Regions from separate parts of the Enterobacter asburiae genome, predicted to be linked through region 2. Evidence: predicted binding sites of a transcription regulator. Region 2 holds the regulator's gene; each other region holds the start of a gene.
The links. Region 2 encodes CRP, which controls carbon source genes, mostly activating them, when cyclic AMP is high. Its sites were predicted from a motif close to ATGTGANNNNNNTCACAT; they were not measured.
Positions count from the first base shown of each region.

Region 1: a site for CRP is predicted at 1,090-1,107, ahead of ACJ69_RS16430 (PTS mannitol transporter subunit IICBA). Genes of this name have one in related genera too.
Region 3: a site for CRP is predicted at 1,503-1,520, ahead of focA (formate transporter FocA). Genes of this name have one in related genera too.
Region 4: a site for CRP is predicted at 1,674-1,691, ahead of deoC (deoxyribose-phosphate aldolase). Genes of this name have one in related genera too.

Region 1 is NZ_CP011863.1:3,399,544-3,402,704, forward strand. Features, by position in the region: gene ACJ69_RS16420 (HlyD family secretion protein) at 1-228, opposite strand, end outside; gene ACJ69_RS16425 (DUF3302 domain-containing protein) at 231-587, opposite strand; gene ACJ69_RS16430 (PTS mannitol transporter subunit IICBA) at 1,247-3,154, shown strand.
Region 2 is NZ_CP011863.1:3,923,977-3,927,137, reverse strand. Features, by position in the region: gene ACJ69_RS18900 (phosphoribulokinase) at 1-218, shown strand, start outside; gene ACJ69_RS18895 (OsmC family protein) at 285-689, opposite strand; gene crp (cAMP-activated global transcriptional regulator CRP) at 1,001-1,633, shown strand; gene ACJ69_RS18885 (YccS/YhfK family putative transporter) at 1,691-3,161, shown strand, end outside.
Region 3 is NZ_CP011863.1:651,181-654,341, forward strand. Features, by position in the region: gene pflB (formate C-acetyltransferase) at 1-535, opposite strand, end outside; gene focA (formate transporter FocA) at 587-1,444, opposite strand; gene ycaO (30S ribosomal protein S12 methylthiotransferase accessory factor YcaO) at 1,851-3,161, opposite strand, start outside.
Region 4 is NZ_CP011863.1:2,909,321-2,912,481, reverse strand. Features, by position in the region: gene ACJ69_RS14040 (YjjW family glycine radical enzyme activase) at 1-37, opposite strand, end outside; gene ACJ69_RS14035 (YjjI family glycine radical enzyme) at 12-1,559, opposite strand; gene deoC (deoxyribose-phosphate aldolase) at 1,822-2,601, shown strand; gene deoA (thymidine phosphorylase) at 2,711-3,161, shown strand, end outside.

The DNA.
Region 1 (3,161 bases), 520 kb from region 2:
TTCACTGACCACCCCGGTAACCTGCGGCGTAATCGGAATAGAAATAACCGCCTTTTGCGCCGTAAAGGTGTACGGATGGTTATAGTTCATTAACAGAATAAGTCCGGCAACAATAAACACCCCGCCTAATGTCGCGGTGGCAAGCGTCCACTGGTTTACCGGAATACGGAATATTTTAAAAATCACCCAGGCAAATGCCACATAGGTCAAAATAATCAACAGATCCATGATTAGCGCTCCAGCGTGTTTTTATCAGCAGCGGGATGTACCGCGGCCAGCTTTTGTTCTAATTCGGCCACGCGTTTGGCCAGCGCATCCATTCCCGGAACCTCATCAGGCTTGGTGATGTGGTTTTGCATCCCCCAGCCGCGATCTTCACGGTACAACGTGGCCCATATCCACAGGAACGGCCAGATGGCATGGAGAGTAAACAGGCTAATCCAGCCTGCCGTGTGAATCGCATCGGCATGCGGATGGTTACGCTTTTTGGCCATATTATAAGGAATGTCATGGATGGCGATGATTCCATAAAAGAGAACCAGAAATACAAAAATCAATACGCCCAGCGCAAAATAGTTGAGAAACATATTCTCCTCACTTAAACAACGTCAACTCATTGAATTAATAAAACAGTACGCAACCTAATTAATTTATTTTGAAATACACAAGGTATGCTGGTTATTTCCGAGCCGGGGAGTATCGGTTTTTATAATATCTCCATGCAAGTTTATAAGCGTGTCAAAATATATCCTGAATAATAATATACTTAACCTTACAATATGAGCGTAATCCACGTTTTAACTTTTCGCCATACCACACATCAAAAGTGGTTTTTTAGCTTAACGTGTCGCGCTATGCCATCCTGACGCCGAATCGCTAAACAGAGTTTGCCGCCGATCACAGCCGGAGAAATCTGCATAAAAATATTTTGTGAAATCAGTCACAATCCAGAAACAAACACACAAAATCAAATCGTGACAACCGTCACAGAAAAGGGTGATTTTTGCCGCATTTCTCGCCATCGTATTTTTTTTGCCCACCTTTTTTGTGACCAGGATCACCTCATTGACATCCACACCCCCTACCTTTACGTGATATGCGTCACACAAATTTTCGCTGTCTGGACAGTTGAACGATTCAGTGCCAGATTTCACAGCATCAGAACAGGGTCCGGCTACCTCTGCCGCCTCATTAACAATAAACCTCGGGCCGCAAGCCTAAGCGTAAACAGAAGAAGGGGTGTTTTATGTCATCCGATTTCAAGATCAAAGTTCAAAGCTTTGGTCGTTTCCTCAGCAACATGGTGATGCCAAATATCGGCGCGTTTATCGCGTGGGGTATCATCACTGCATTGTTCATTCCGACAGGGTGGTTGCCTAACGAAACGCTGGCGAAACTTGTTGGCCCAATGATTACCTATCTCCTGCCGCTGCTCATCGGTTTCACCGGTGGTCGTCTGGTGGGCGGTGACCGTGGTGGCGTAGTGGGTGCTATCACGACCATGGGTGTTATCGTCGGTGCGGATATGCCGATGTTCCTCGGTGCAATGATTGCCGGTCCTCTGGGCGGCTGGGCGATTAAGAAATTCGACGTCTGGGTTGATGGTAAGATCAAATCCGGCTTCGAAATGCTGGTGAACAACTTCTCTGCGGGCATCATCGGGATGATCCTCGCGATTCTGGCGTTCCTCGGCATTGGCCCTGCGGTTGAAGTGCTGTCCAAAATTCTGGCGGCAGGCGTTAACTTTATGGTTGCGCACGACATGCTGCCGCTGGCGTCTATCTTCGTAGAACCGGCGAAAATCCTGTTCCTGAACAACGCCATCAACCACGGCATCTTCTCGCCGCTGGGTATTCAGCAGTCTCACGATCTCGGCAAGTCTATCTTCTTCCTGATTGAAGCCAACCCGGGTCCGGGTATGGGCGTTCTGCTGGCGTACATGTTCTTTGGTCGCGGCAGCGCTAAGCAGTCTGCTGGCGGTGCAGCAATCATTCACTTCCTGGGCGGTATTCACGAAATTTACTTCCCGTACGTGCTGATGAACCCACGTCTGATCCTGGCCGTTATCCTTGGCGGTATGACCGGCGTGTTCACCCTGAGCGTGCTGGGCGGCGGTCTGGTGTCTCCGGCCTCTCCGGGCTCTATCCTGGCGGTGCTGGCGATGACGCCAAAAGGGGCGTACTTCGCCAACATCGCGGCCATCTGTGCGGCCATGGCCGTCTCCTTCGTGGTCTCTTCTATCCTGCTGAAAACCAGCAAAGTGAAAGAAGACGACGATATTGAAGCGGCGACCCGTCGTATGCACGACATGAAAGCCGAATCCAAAGGCGCAACCCCGCTGGCGGCTGGCGATGTGTCTAACGACCTGAGCCACGTGCGTAAAATCATCGTTGCCTGTGACGCCGGTATGGGTTCCAGCGCAATGGGTGCAGGCGTGCTGCGTAAGAAAGTGCAGGATGCGGGCCTGACCAACATCTCCGTCACCAACAGCGCTATTAACAGCCTGCCGCCGGACGTTGACCTGGTCATCACGCACCGCGACCTGACCGAACGCGCCATGCGTCAGGTGCCGCAGGCACAGCACATCTCGCTGACTAACTTCCTCGACAGCGGCCTGTACACCAGCCTGACCGAACGTCTGGTTGCGGCGCAGCGTCACGAAGACAATGAAGTGAAAGTGCGCTCAAGCCTGCAGGACAGCTTTGACGAGAGCAACGCCCACCTGTTCAAACTGGGTGCGGAAAACATCTTCCTCGGTCGCACAGCGGCAACCAAAGAAGAAGCGATTCGCTTTGCCGGCGAGCAGCTGGTGAAAGGCGGCTACGTTCAGCCTGAATATGTTGATGCGATGCTGGAACGCGAAAAACTGACGCCAACCTACCTGGGCGAATCCATCGCGGTGCCGCACGGTACGGTTGAAGCGAAAGATCGCGTCCTGAAAACCGGCGTCGTATTCTGTCAGTATCCGCAGGGCGTGCGCTTCGGTGAAGAAGAAGACGACATCGCCCGTCTGGTGATTGGTATCGCCGCTCGCAACAACGAGCACATTCAGGTGATTACCAGCCTGACCAACGCGCTGGACGATGAGTCTGTCATTGCGCGTCTGGCGAGCACCACCAGCGTGGAAGAAGTCCTGGCACTGCTCAACAAATAACGGTACT
Region 2 (3,161 bases):
CGGCCAAAAGCATCCCGTCGCTGGATGAAAGCTTTGTAGTGATCCATTTCCGCAATCTCGACGGCATTGATTACCCCTGGCTGCTGGCCATGCTGCAGGGCTCTTTTATTTCGCACATGAATACGTTAGTGGTGCCGGGCGGAAAAATGGGGCTGGCGATGGAGCTCATCATGACGCCGTTGGTGGAGCGACTGATGGAAGGGAAACAGATCGCGTGAGCATGTTCCCTCTCCCAGTGGGAGAGGGTTAGGGTGAGGGCATCAACACGCACGATGCCCCATCAATCACGCCTCGATCACTTCATACGAATGCGTGATTTTTACCGCTTTCTCCAGCATTAACGCCACCGAGCAGTACTTCTCCGCAGACAGGTCAACCGCACGCGAGACCGCCGCGTCTTTCAGCTCTTTACCGGTGACCACAAAGTGCAGGTTAATATGGGTGAACAGGCGTGGCGCCTCTTCGCGACGTTCTGACGTGAGTTTGACTTCACAATCCGTCACGTCATGACGTCCTTTTTGCAGAATCGATACCACATCAATTGCGCTGCATCCGCCTGCCGCCATCAGCACCATTTCCATTGGGCTGGGTGCTTTATCGCCGGAGTTACCGTCCATCAAAATCTGGTGTCCTGACGCGGACTCGCCCAGGAACGTTAAACCTTCAACCCATTTCACGCGCGCTTGCATATTCTTAAACTCCAACGTTGCATTTTTGGTGACAGATTACGCGTGCGTTACATTTCTCGCAATGGAAGGCGACCTGCATCATGCTGAAGCGAGACACCAGGAGACACGCGGCGAAAGCTATGCTAAAACACTCAGGATGCTACAGTAATACATTGACGTTACACGTGTATGCAGAGGACATCAAACTTTACTGGCTGCGAAACGTTACGGTAGCCGACTTCCCAGGGTATGGGTAAGAATTCGATTGCAACCCCAGAGTCCGGATGCATCTGATGACTCTGGTGACAGCTTATAACAGAGGATAACAGCGCATGGTGCTTGGCAAACCGCAAACAGACCCGACTCTCGAATGGTTCTTGTCTCATTGCCACATTCATAAGTACCCATCAAAGAGCACGCTGATTCACCAGGGTGAAAAAGCGGAAACGTTGTATTACATCGTTAAAGGCTCGGTGGCAGTGCTGATCAAAGATGAAGAAGGGAAAGAGATGATCCTTTCTTATCTGAACCAGGGCGATTTCATCGGTGAACTGGGCCTGTTTGAAGAGGGCCAGGAACGTAGCGCCTGGGTTCGTGCAAAGACAGCATGTGAAGTGGCTGAAATTTCTTACAAGAAGTTCCGTCAGCTGATTCAGGTTAACCCTGACATCCTGATGCGTCTTTCTTCCCAAATGGCGCGCCGTCTGCAGGTTACGTCAGAGAAAGTGGGTAACCTCGCCTTCCTGGACGTTACCGGCCGTATCGCACAAACCCTGTTGAACCTGGCGAAACAGCCAGACGCCATGACCCACCCGGACGGCATGCAAATTAAAATTACCCGTCAGGAAATTGGTCAGATCGTCGGTTGCTCCCGTGAAACAGTGGGCCGTATCCTGAAAATGCTGGAAGATCAAAACCTGATCTCCGCCCACGGTAAAACCATCGTGGTTTACGGAACGCGTTAATTCCGCTTAAACGGCGTGCCATCGCAAGGTGTCACGCCGTTTTTGTCTCTACTCCCCATGTGGCGCAGGCTGATCTATCACCCGGAAGTTAACTACGCACTGCGACAAACGCTGGTGTTGTGTCTTCCTGTGGCCATAGGCCTGATCCTCGGACATCTTCAGCAAGGCCTGCTGTTTTCCCTCGTGCCCGCCTGCTGCAACATCGCCGGTCTGGACACGCCGCATAAGCGCTTTTTCAAACGCCTGATTATCGGTGGCTGCCTGTTTGCCGGCTGTAGCCTCGCCGTACAACTTCTGCTTGCCCGGGATATCCCGCTGCCGCTGATCCTGACCGTGCTGGCGATGACCCTCGGCGTCACGGCGGAAATCAGTTCGCTGCACGCCCGCCTGCTTCCCGCCTCGCTGATTGCGGCCATTTTCACGCTGAGCCTTGCAGGGAATATGCCGGTGTGGGAGCCACTGCTGATTTACGCCCTGGGGACATTATGGTACGGGCTGTTTAACTGGTTTTGGTTCTGGCTGTGGCGCGAACAGCCGCTGCGTGAATCCCTGAGCCTGCTCTATGTGCAGCTTGCGGATTACTGCGAGGCCAAATACACCCTGCTCACCCAGCATACCGATCCGGAAAAATCCTTACCGCCGCTGCTGACGCGCCAGCAGAAGGTGGTGGATCTCATAAGCCAGTGCTATCAGCAGCTGCATATGCTCGCCGCCAACAAGAACCACGAATACAAGCGGCTGCTGCGCACCTTCCAGGTCGGGCTGGATCTGCAGGAGCATATCTCCGTTAGCCTTCACCACCCGCAGGAGGTGCAAAAGCTGGTCGAGCGCAGCCACGCCGAAGCGGTGATCCGCTGGAACGCGCAGACCGTGTCCGCACGCCTGCGGGTGCTGGCCGATGATATTCTCTATCACCGCTACCCGACGCGCTTTAACATGGATAAGCAGCTGGGCGCGCTGGAGAAAATCGCCCGTCAGCATCCGGATAACCCCGTCGGCCAGTTTGCCGCCTGGCACTTCAGCCGTATCGCCCGCGTGTTGCGCACGCAGCGCCCGCTTTATCCCCGCGACCTGATGGCGGATAAGCAGAAACGGCTTCCGCTATTGCCCGCGCTCAAAAGCTATCTTTCTCTTAAATCGTCCGCCCTGCGCAACGCCGCAAGGATTAGCGTGATGCTCAGTACCGCCAGCCTGATGGGTATGGCGCTGCACCTGCCGAAACCCTACTGGATCTTAATGACCGTGCTGTTTGTCACCCAGAACGGCTACGGCGCCACGCGGGTGCGTATTCTGCATCGGGCTGGCGGAACGATGGCCGGGCTGATCATCGCGGGCGTGACGCTGCACTTCCACGTGCCGGAAGGCTATACCCTGGCAGGCATGCTGGCGGTTACGCTGGTGAGCTACCTGATTATCCGCAAAAATTACGGCTGGGCGATGGTGGGCTTTACGGTGACGGCGGTATATACCCTGCAGCTGCTCACGCTCAATGGCGAACAGTTTATTGTCGCCAGGCTGATTGATACCC
Region 3 (3,161 bases), 1.4 Mb from region 2:
TGATACGGCCACGGCCATACGCATCTGGCAGACCAGTCAGAACGCCAGATTTACGGCAGTTCAGAATGTCTTTGGTGTAAACATCGAATACACCCTGGTTGTGGGTTTTGCGGTATTCGGTGAAGATTTTTTTCAGCATTGGATCCAGCTCGCGGTTATACGCTTTGCAGGAACCTTCAACCATTTTGATACCACCGAACGGGATGATTGCGCGTTTCAGTGGTGCTTCAGTCTGCAGACCAACGATTTTCTCAAGGGCTTTGTTGATGTAGCCAGCATCGTGAGAAGTGATGGTGGAAGCAACGGAGGTGTCAAAATCAACTGGCGCGTGAGTGCGGTTTTCCAGTTTAACGCCTTCCATTACGCTGTCCCACAGCTTGGTGGTCGCGTCAGTTGCGCCAGCCAGGAAGGATTCGTCACCTTCATACGGGGTATAGTTTTTCTGAATGAAGTCACGTACGTTTACTTCATTCTGCCAGTCACCTTTCGCAAAACCTTCCCAGGCTGTGGCTAACTTTTCATTAAGCTCGGACATGTAACACCTACCTTCTTAAGTGGATTTTTTATTTACTGCCTGAGAAAACCATCAATGATGATCGTCGCCACGCAGGTAAATGACCCAGTATGTCAACCCAACTAACAGACCCCCACCGATAATGTTCCCGATAGTGACAGGGATCAGGTTATCAGTAATGAAATTCATAATAGTCAGGTGAGAGAAACTTTCCGGGGATGAACCAACTGCGGTCCAGAACTCCGGGCTCGCAAAGTCGCGGATAACAATGCCCATTGGGATCATGAACATATTCGCGATACTGTGCTCAAAGCCGCTGGCAACAAACATCGCAACCGGCAGAACCATAATTAAGGCTTTGTCCATCAGGCTACGACCAGAGTAGCTCATCCATACAGCCAGGCAGACCATCAGGTTAGCGAGGATGCCGAGAGCAACGGCTTCGATAAATGTGTGGTGCATTTTGTGGTCGGCGGTTTGCAGGACGTTAAGGCCCCAGCCACCGTTGGCGGTCATGTACTCGCCAGAAAGCCACATTAACAAAACAAAGAGCAGACAGCCAACCAGGTTACCCACGTAGACGTTAAGCCAGTTACGTGCCAGCTGACCCCAGGTAATTCTTCCGCTGGCCTTTGCCACGACAATCAGCACCGTTGAGGTGAAGAGGTCGGCGCCGCAGATGACGCAGAGAATCAGACCCAGTGAGAAGCAAATGCCGCCAATCAGTTTGGCCATGCCGAAAGGCATTCCGGCAGTACCGGTGGTGGCGGTGATGTAGAAGACGAAAGCGATAGAGATGAACACACCAGCCGTGATCGCCAGATAGAACGTCTTCATCGGGTGTTTCGTTGCTTTATAGACACCCGCTTCTTCGGCAACTTTGGCCATCGCAGCAGGGAGTAAAAGATCAAAAGGGTTGTCAGCTTTCACACTAACTCTCTCTTTATTAAGTCGGCGACGAGATACTAACAAAGCATTATAGAAGAGAAATTGATATAGATCATATCTCGCCTGGCTTATAGGCCCGCAGTGTGTATGGTTTTACAACAAATGCGGAGTAAGTAATTGATTATCCGTATAAAAATAAATTTTAAAAGTTATGAAAAGAGTTGAATTTTTTCGTTCGGCCACCCCTGACGCAGTTAATTAATATGGAGTATTTACCATAAAAAGTAACAGTAAAGCCCAGGTAAATATTATTATATTTACCCATGTTTAACTTTATTATTACAATCAACAGTCATTGCCGAAGAAAATAAAAAACGGGGCAATGAAATTGCCCCGTAATATAGCCCAGACGATTGAATACGCCTACTGCTGGTAATGTTATCTGCGCTTATTTTGACCAGTAAGCGGCTTTTGCTTTCTGCAGCTTTTCGTAGGCCTTCAGCAGCGACTGATGCGCCGGGAAGGCTTTCAGATCGCTATCAACAGCCTGCAGGCCATAGAACGGCGCTTCGCCGCTCAGGGCCGCGCTGGCTGCTTCAACGGCTTCAGCTCCGTACATACGCACGAAAGCGTTCAGGTATTGCAGCGGCTCGCGATCGTCTTCCTGGGCCAGCAGCAACAGGGTTTGCAGGCAGCGGTAATAATTGGTGCGTTCGGCAGAGAAGACAGACTGGTTGAATTCCATGGTCCACTCGGTCCAGGCCAGCGCCTGATCCAAATCGCCACCCGCCAGGGCCAGCATCGCTTTCAGCTCACCGATGCGCAGGGTATACCAGCCGTTGTCTTTACCTGTCGCCAGGCCCAGCAGTTCGCGTACGCGGGTAAAGTCATCGTGGCCTTCTTCGTCCAGTTGGGCGATCAGGTTCAGATAATCTTCTTTCTCCCACTCGCTGCCCGGCAGAGCCAGCAGCGTTTCGCGCAGGTGCGCGCCCATGCTGTTATTCGCCAGCCACAGATCTTCAGCCGGGTAGATGTCGGACATGCCCGGAACGATAATGCGGCACGCGTAAACGCCAAGATGTTCGTAGTCGGCAATGTAGACTTCCTGATCTTCCGCGTTGAAGATGGCCATCAGCGTGGCGAACTCTTCTTCCGTGGTACCGGCAAAGCTCCAGTCCACGAACGGATAGTCGGCGTCCTGCTTGAACATATCCCAGGAAATTAAACCGCTGGAGTCAATGAAGTGGGTTTCAAGGTTGGTATGCTCGGCCACTTCTTCATCGTCAAACGTTGGCGGAGTGAAGACGTCGAGATCTTTCAGGCTACGGCCCTGCAGCAGCTCGGTAACGGTACGCTCCAGCGCCACGCCGAAGTCAGGGTGCGCGCCGAATGAGGCGAAGCAGGTACCGTTGGCCGGGTTAAACAGCACCACGCAGATAACCGGGTACTTGCCGCCCAGCGAGCCGTCATAGGCAAAGATTGGGAAACCTTCTGCTTCCAGCTTAGCGATGGACTCTACTACGCCCGGGTAGCGCGCCAGCACGTCTGCCGGAATTTCTGGCAGGCTGATGGATTCAGCGATGATGCGGTTTTTAATGTGGCGTTCAAAGACTTCAGACAGGCCCTGCACGCGCGCTTCATTGCGGGTGTTACCGGCGGACATACCGTTGGACACATACAGGTTGCCGACGATGTTCATCGGGATATACACGGTCTGCTCGTCAGACTGACGGGTGAACGGCAGGGCGCAGATACCGCG
Region 4 (3,161 bases), 1.0 Mb from region 2:
GAATGACCTGACTAACTAAAGCGCATCTGCTGTTCATGGCTAACCACGCGCGGCTGTCGTTCCAGAATACGGGTATTGCGTGCGGCTTCTTCCCCCAGCCAGGTAGTATTGGTGCGCGATCCGGCTTCCCGGTATTTCTCCAGATCCGACAAGCGAACCATATAGCCGGTCACGCGGACCAGATCGTTACCCGCTACGTTGGCGGTAAATTCCCGCATTCCCGCCCTGAACGCGCCCAGGCAAAGCTGAACCACCGCCTGAGGATTGCGTTTTACCGTCTCCTCCAGGGTGAGAATATCGCTGATTCCGGAGTGATAGTGTTTGTGATGCGGCGCAACGGCCAGCAGATGGCTGACAGGATCCGGCTCATCGCCGTAGGGCAGGCGCGCGCCCGGCGTGGTGCCGGAGTCGGAGCTGATCCCCGACTGCACGTGCAGCATCGCGCGATGCTTCCAGCCGTGCTTCACCGGCGTGTTTTCCACAAACGCCGCAAGCTGTTCGCTGATGCGATAGCCCAGCGCGTTGGCCTGCTCGTCTTTTCCGTAACGGCCTTCAATGCCCTCCTTTTCACAGAGCGTATTCACCGCTTCCGCCAGGCCGTACATGCCAAACATGGATACAAACCGATCCGCATCAATCAGCCCCTCTTTGACCAGGAAGCTATTCTCAAAGAAGCCAGATTGCCCGTACAGAAAATCGCAGCGCGCATCGATGATGGCAATTTGCTGCTGGCAGTAGTGCGGGAGCGTGCGGGTGAAGAAGTTTTCAATGGATGTGCTGCGTTCAGCAATGGCTTTGAGGTTAAGGCGCACCAGGGTGCTGCCGCCGCCTGCAAGCGGCAGGGAGTTGTAACAACTCACCACGCCGTAACGGCCTTTTGTGAAAATTTTATCATTCATCGGGCCATTAGAAATATGCGGTTTGCTGCATTCACATATGTTTTTTGCCACCTCAAGCAGCAAATCGTCCGGGGTGATATCGGGATCGTAGATAAAGGTCAGGTTCGGCGCGACCTGCTTCAGCTCTGCATCGGCACGCAGAATGGCGCGCGTGACGGGCGTATCCGCCGGGCCGATATTGGCGTGCATAAACGCATCCGGCAGCGTACGGTCGAGATAGCGCCAGAAACGTTTTATTCGGCTATCGATCTCTTCTTGTGTTAGAATTCTAACATATGGAGTTAATATCGCATCAAGCTGACCGAGATAGACCGGCATCGATGTGACGGACGGAACATGATGGTAGAGGATGGTTAACAGCGAGAGGGCGTCGTCGAGATCTTTTGCCCCTTCCAGTTCCAGCCATTCTGAACCGTTAGCCAGAAATTTTGCGTAATCCGGCAGAACGTAACGGGGTTTGTAAGGCGCGTGGCCTTCGAACATGTCGCAGATAAACCCTTCTTCCAGCGCGGCTCGTGCGGCTTCAGGAAGTGCCGGGTAAGGCAGGTTGTTTTCCGCTTCCAGCGCCAGAAAATGACGTTTTTGTTCCGGGGTTAACACCGGGCTTGTCACAATGTGCTGGCAACGTTGTTGCAGGGCGTCGGGGCTGGAGTGGGGCATATTCGCTTCCTTGAGTGTTCTGCGGATGATGAACGGATTGTAGGAAGCCAGCCTGTCGGGGCTTTTGATCCGACAGAGGGTATCGCTGCTTTAGTCGGCAATTTACGCGCTAAAGTTTGAAGAAGATCTCATTACAGTAATGCAAATTTGTATGCAGTTTTCATTAACTGTGATGAATGTCGAAGTGTGGATGCGGGTGAATGTTAGAATACTCACAGACCCGCAAGGTAAAATTTATACGGCACTGCCGTTGGAGAATGTTATGACCGATTTAACTGCAAGCAGCCTGCGCGCGTTGAAGCTGATGGACCTGACCACCCTGAACGATGACGATACCAATGAAAAAGTCATCGCCCTGTGCCATCAGGCGAAAACGCCGGTGGGTAACACTGCAGCCATCTGTATCTACCCGCGCTTTATCCCGATTGCCCGTAAGACGCTGAAAGAGCAGGGCACGCCGGACGTGCGCATTGCAACCGTAACTAACTTCCCGCATGGCAACGATGATATCGAAATTGCGCTGGCGGAAACCCGCGCGGCGATTGCCTACGGCGCAGACGAAGTTGACGTGGTGTTCCCGTACCGCGCGCTGATCGCCGGCAACGAGCAGGTCGGTTTTGACCTGGTGAAAGCCTGTAAAGACGCGTGCGCGGCGGCAAACGTGCTGCTGAAAGTGATCATCGAAACCGGCGAGCTGAAAGAAGAGGCGCTGATTCGTAAAGCGTCTGAAATCTCCATCAAGGCCGGTGCAGATTTTATTAAAACCTCTACCGGTAAAGTGCCGGTGAATGCAACCCCGGAAAGCGCGCGCATCATGATGGAAGTGATCCGCGACATGGGTGTGTCCAAAACCGTTGGTTTCAAACCTGCGGGCGGCGTGCGTACTGCTGAAGACGCGCAGCAGTTCCTGGCGATTGCCGACGAGCTGTTTGGCGCCGACTGGGCCGATTCCCGTCACTACCGCTTCGGTGCGTCCAGCCTGCTGGCCAGCCTGCTGAAAGCGCTGGGTCACGGCGACGGTAAGAGCGCAAGCAGCTACTGATTGCCAGACTATGCCGGATGACGCTTTGTTCATCCGGCCGACAGGATCGTAGGGCGGGTAAGCGTAACGCCACCCGCCACAACTCCCCCGATTCCGCATGGAGGTTACCGTGTTTCTCGCACAAGAAATTATTCGTAAAAAACGTGATGGTCATGCATTAAGCGATGAAGAGATCCGCTTCTTCATCAACGGCATTCGTGATAACACCGTCTCAGAAGGGCAGATTGCGGCTCTGGCGATGACCATTTTCTTCCACGATATGTCGATGCCTGAGCGCGTGTCGCTGACCATGGCGATGCGAGATTCAGGAACCGTTCTGGACTGGAAAAGCCTTAATCTTAACGGCCCGATCGTGGATAAACACTCCACCGGCGGCGTGGGCGACGTGACGTCTCTGATGCTCGGCCCAATGGTTGCAGCCTGTGGCGGTTACATCCCGATGATCTCCGGGCGCGGCCTGGGCCACACCGGCGGTACCCTCGACAAACTGGAAGCCATTCCGGGCTTCGATATCTTCCCGGACGACAACCGCTTCCGCGACATTATTAAAGACGTTGGTG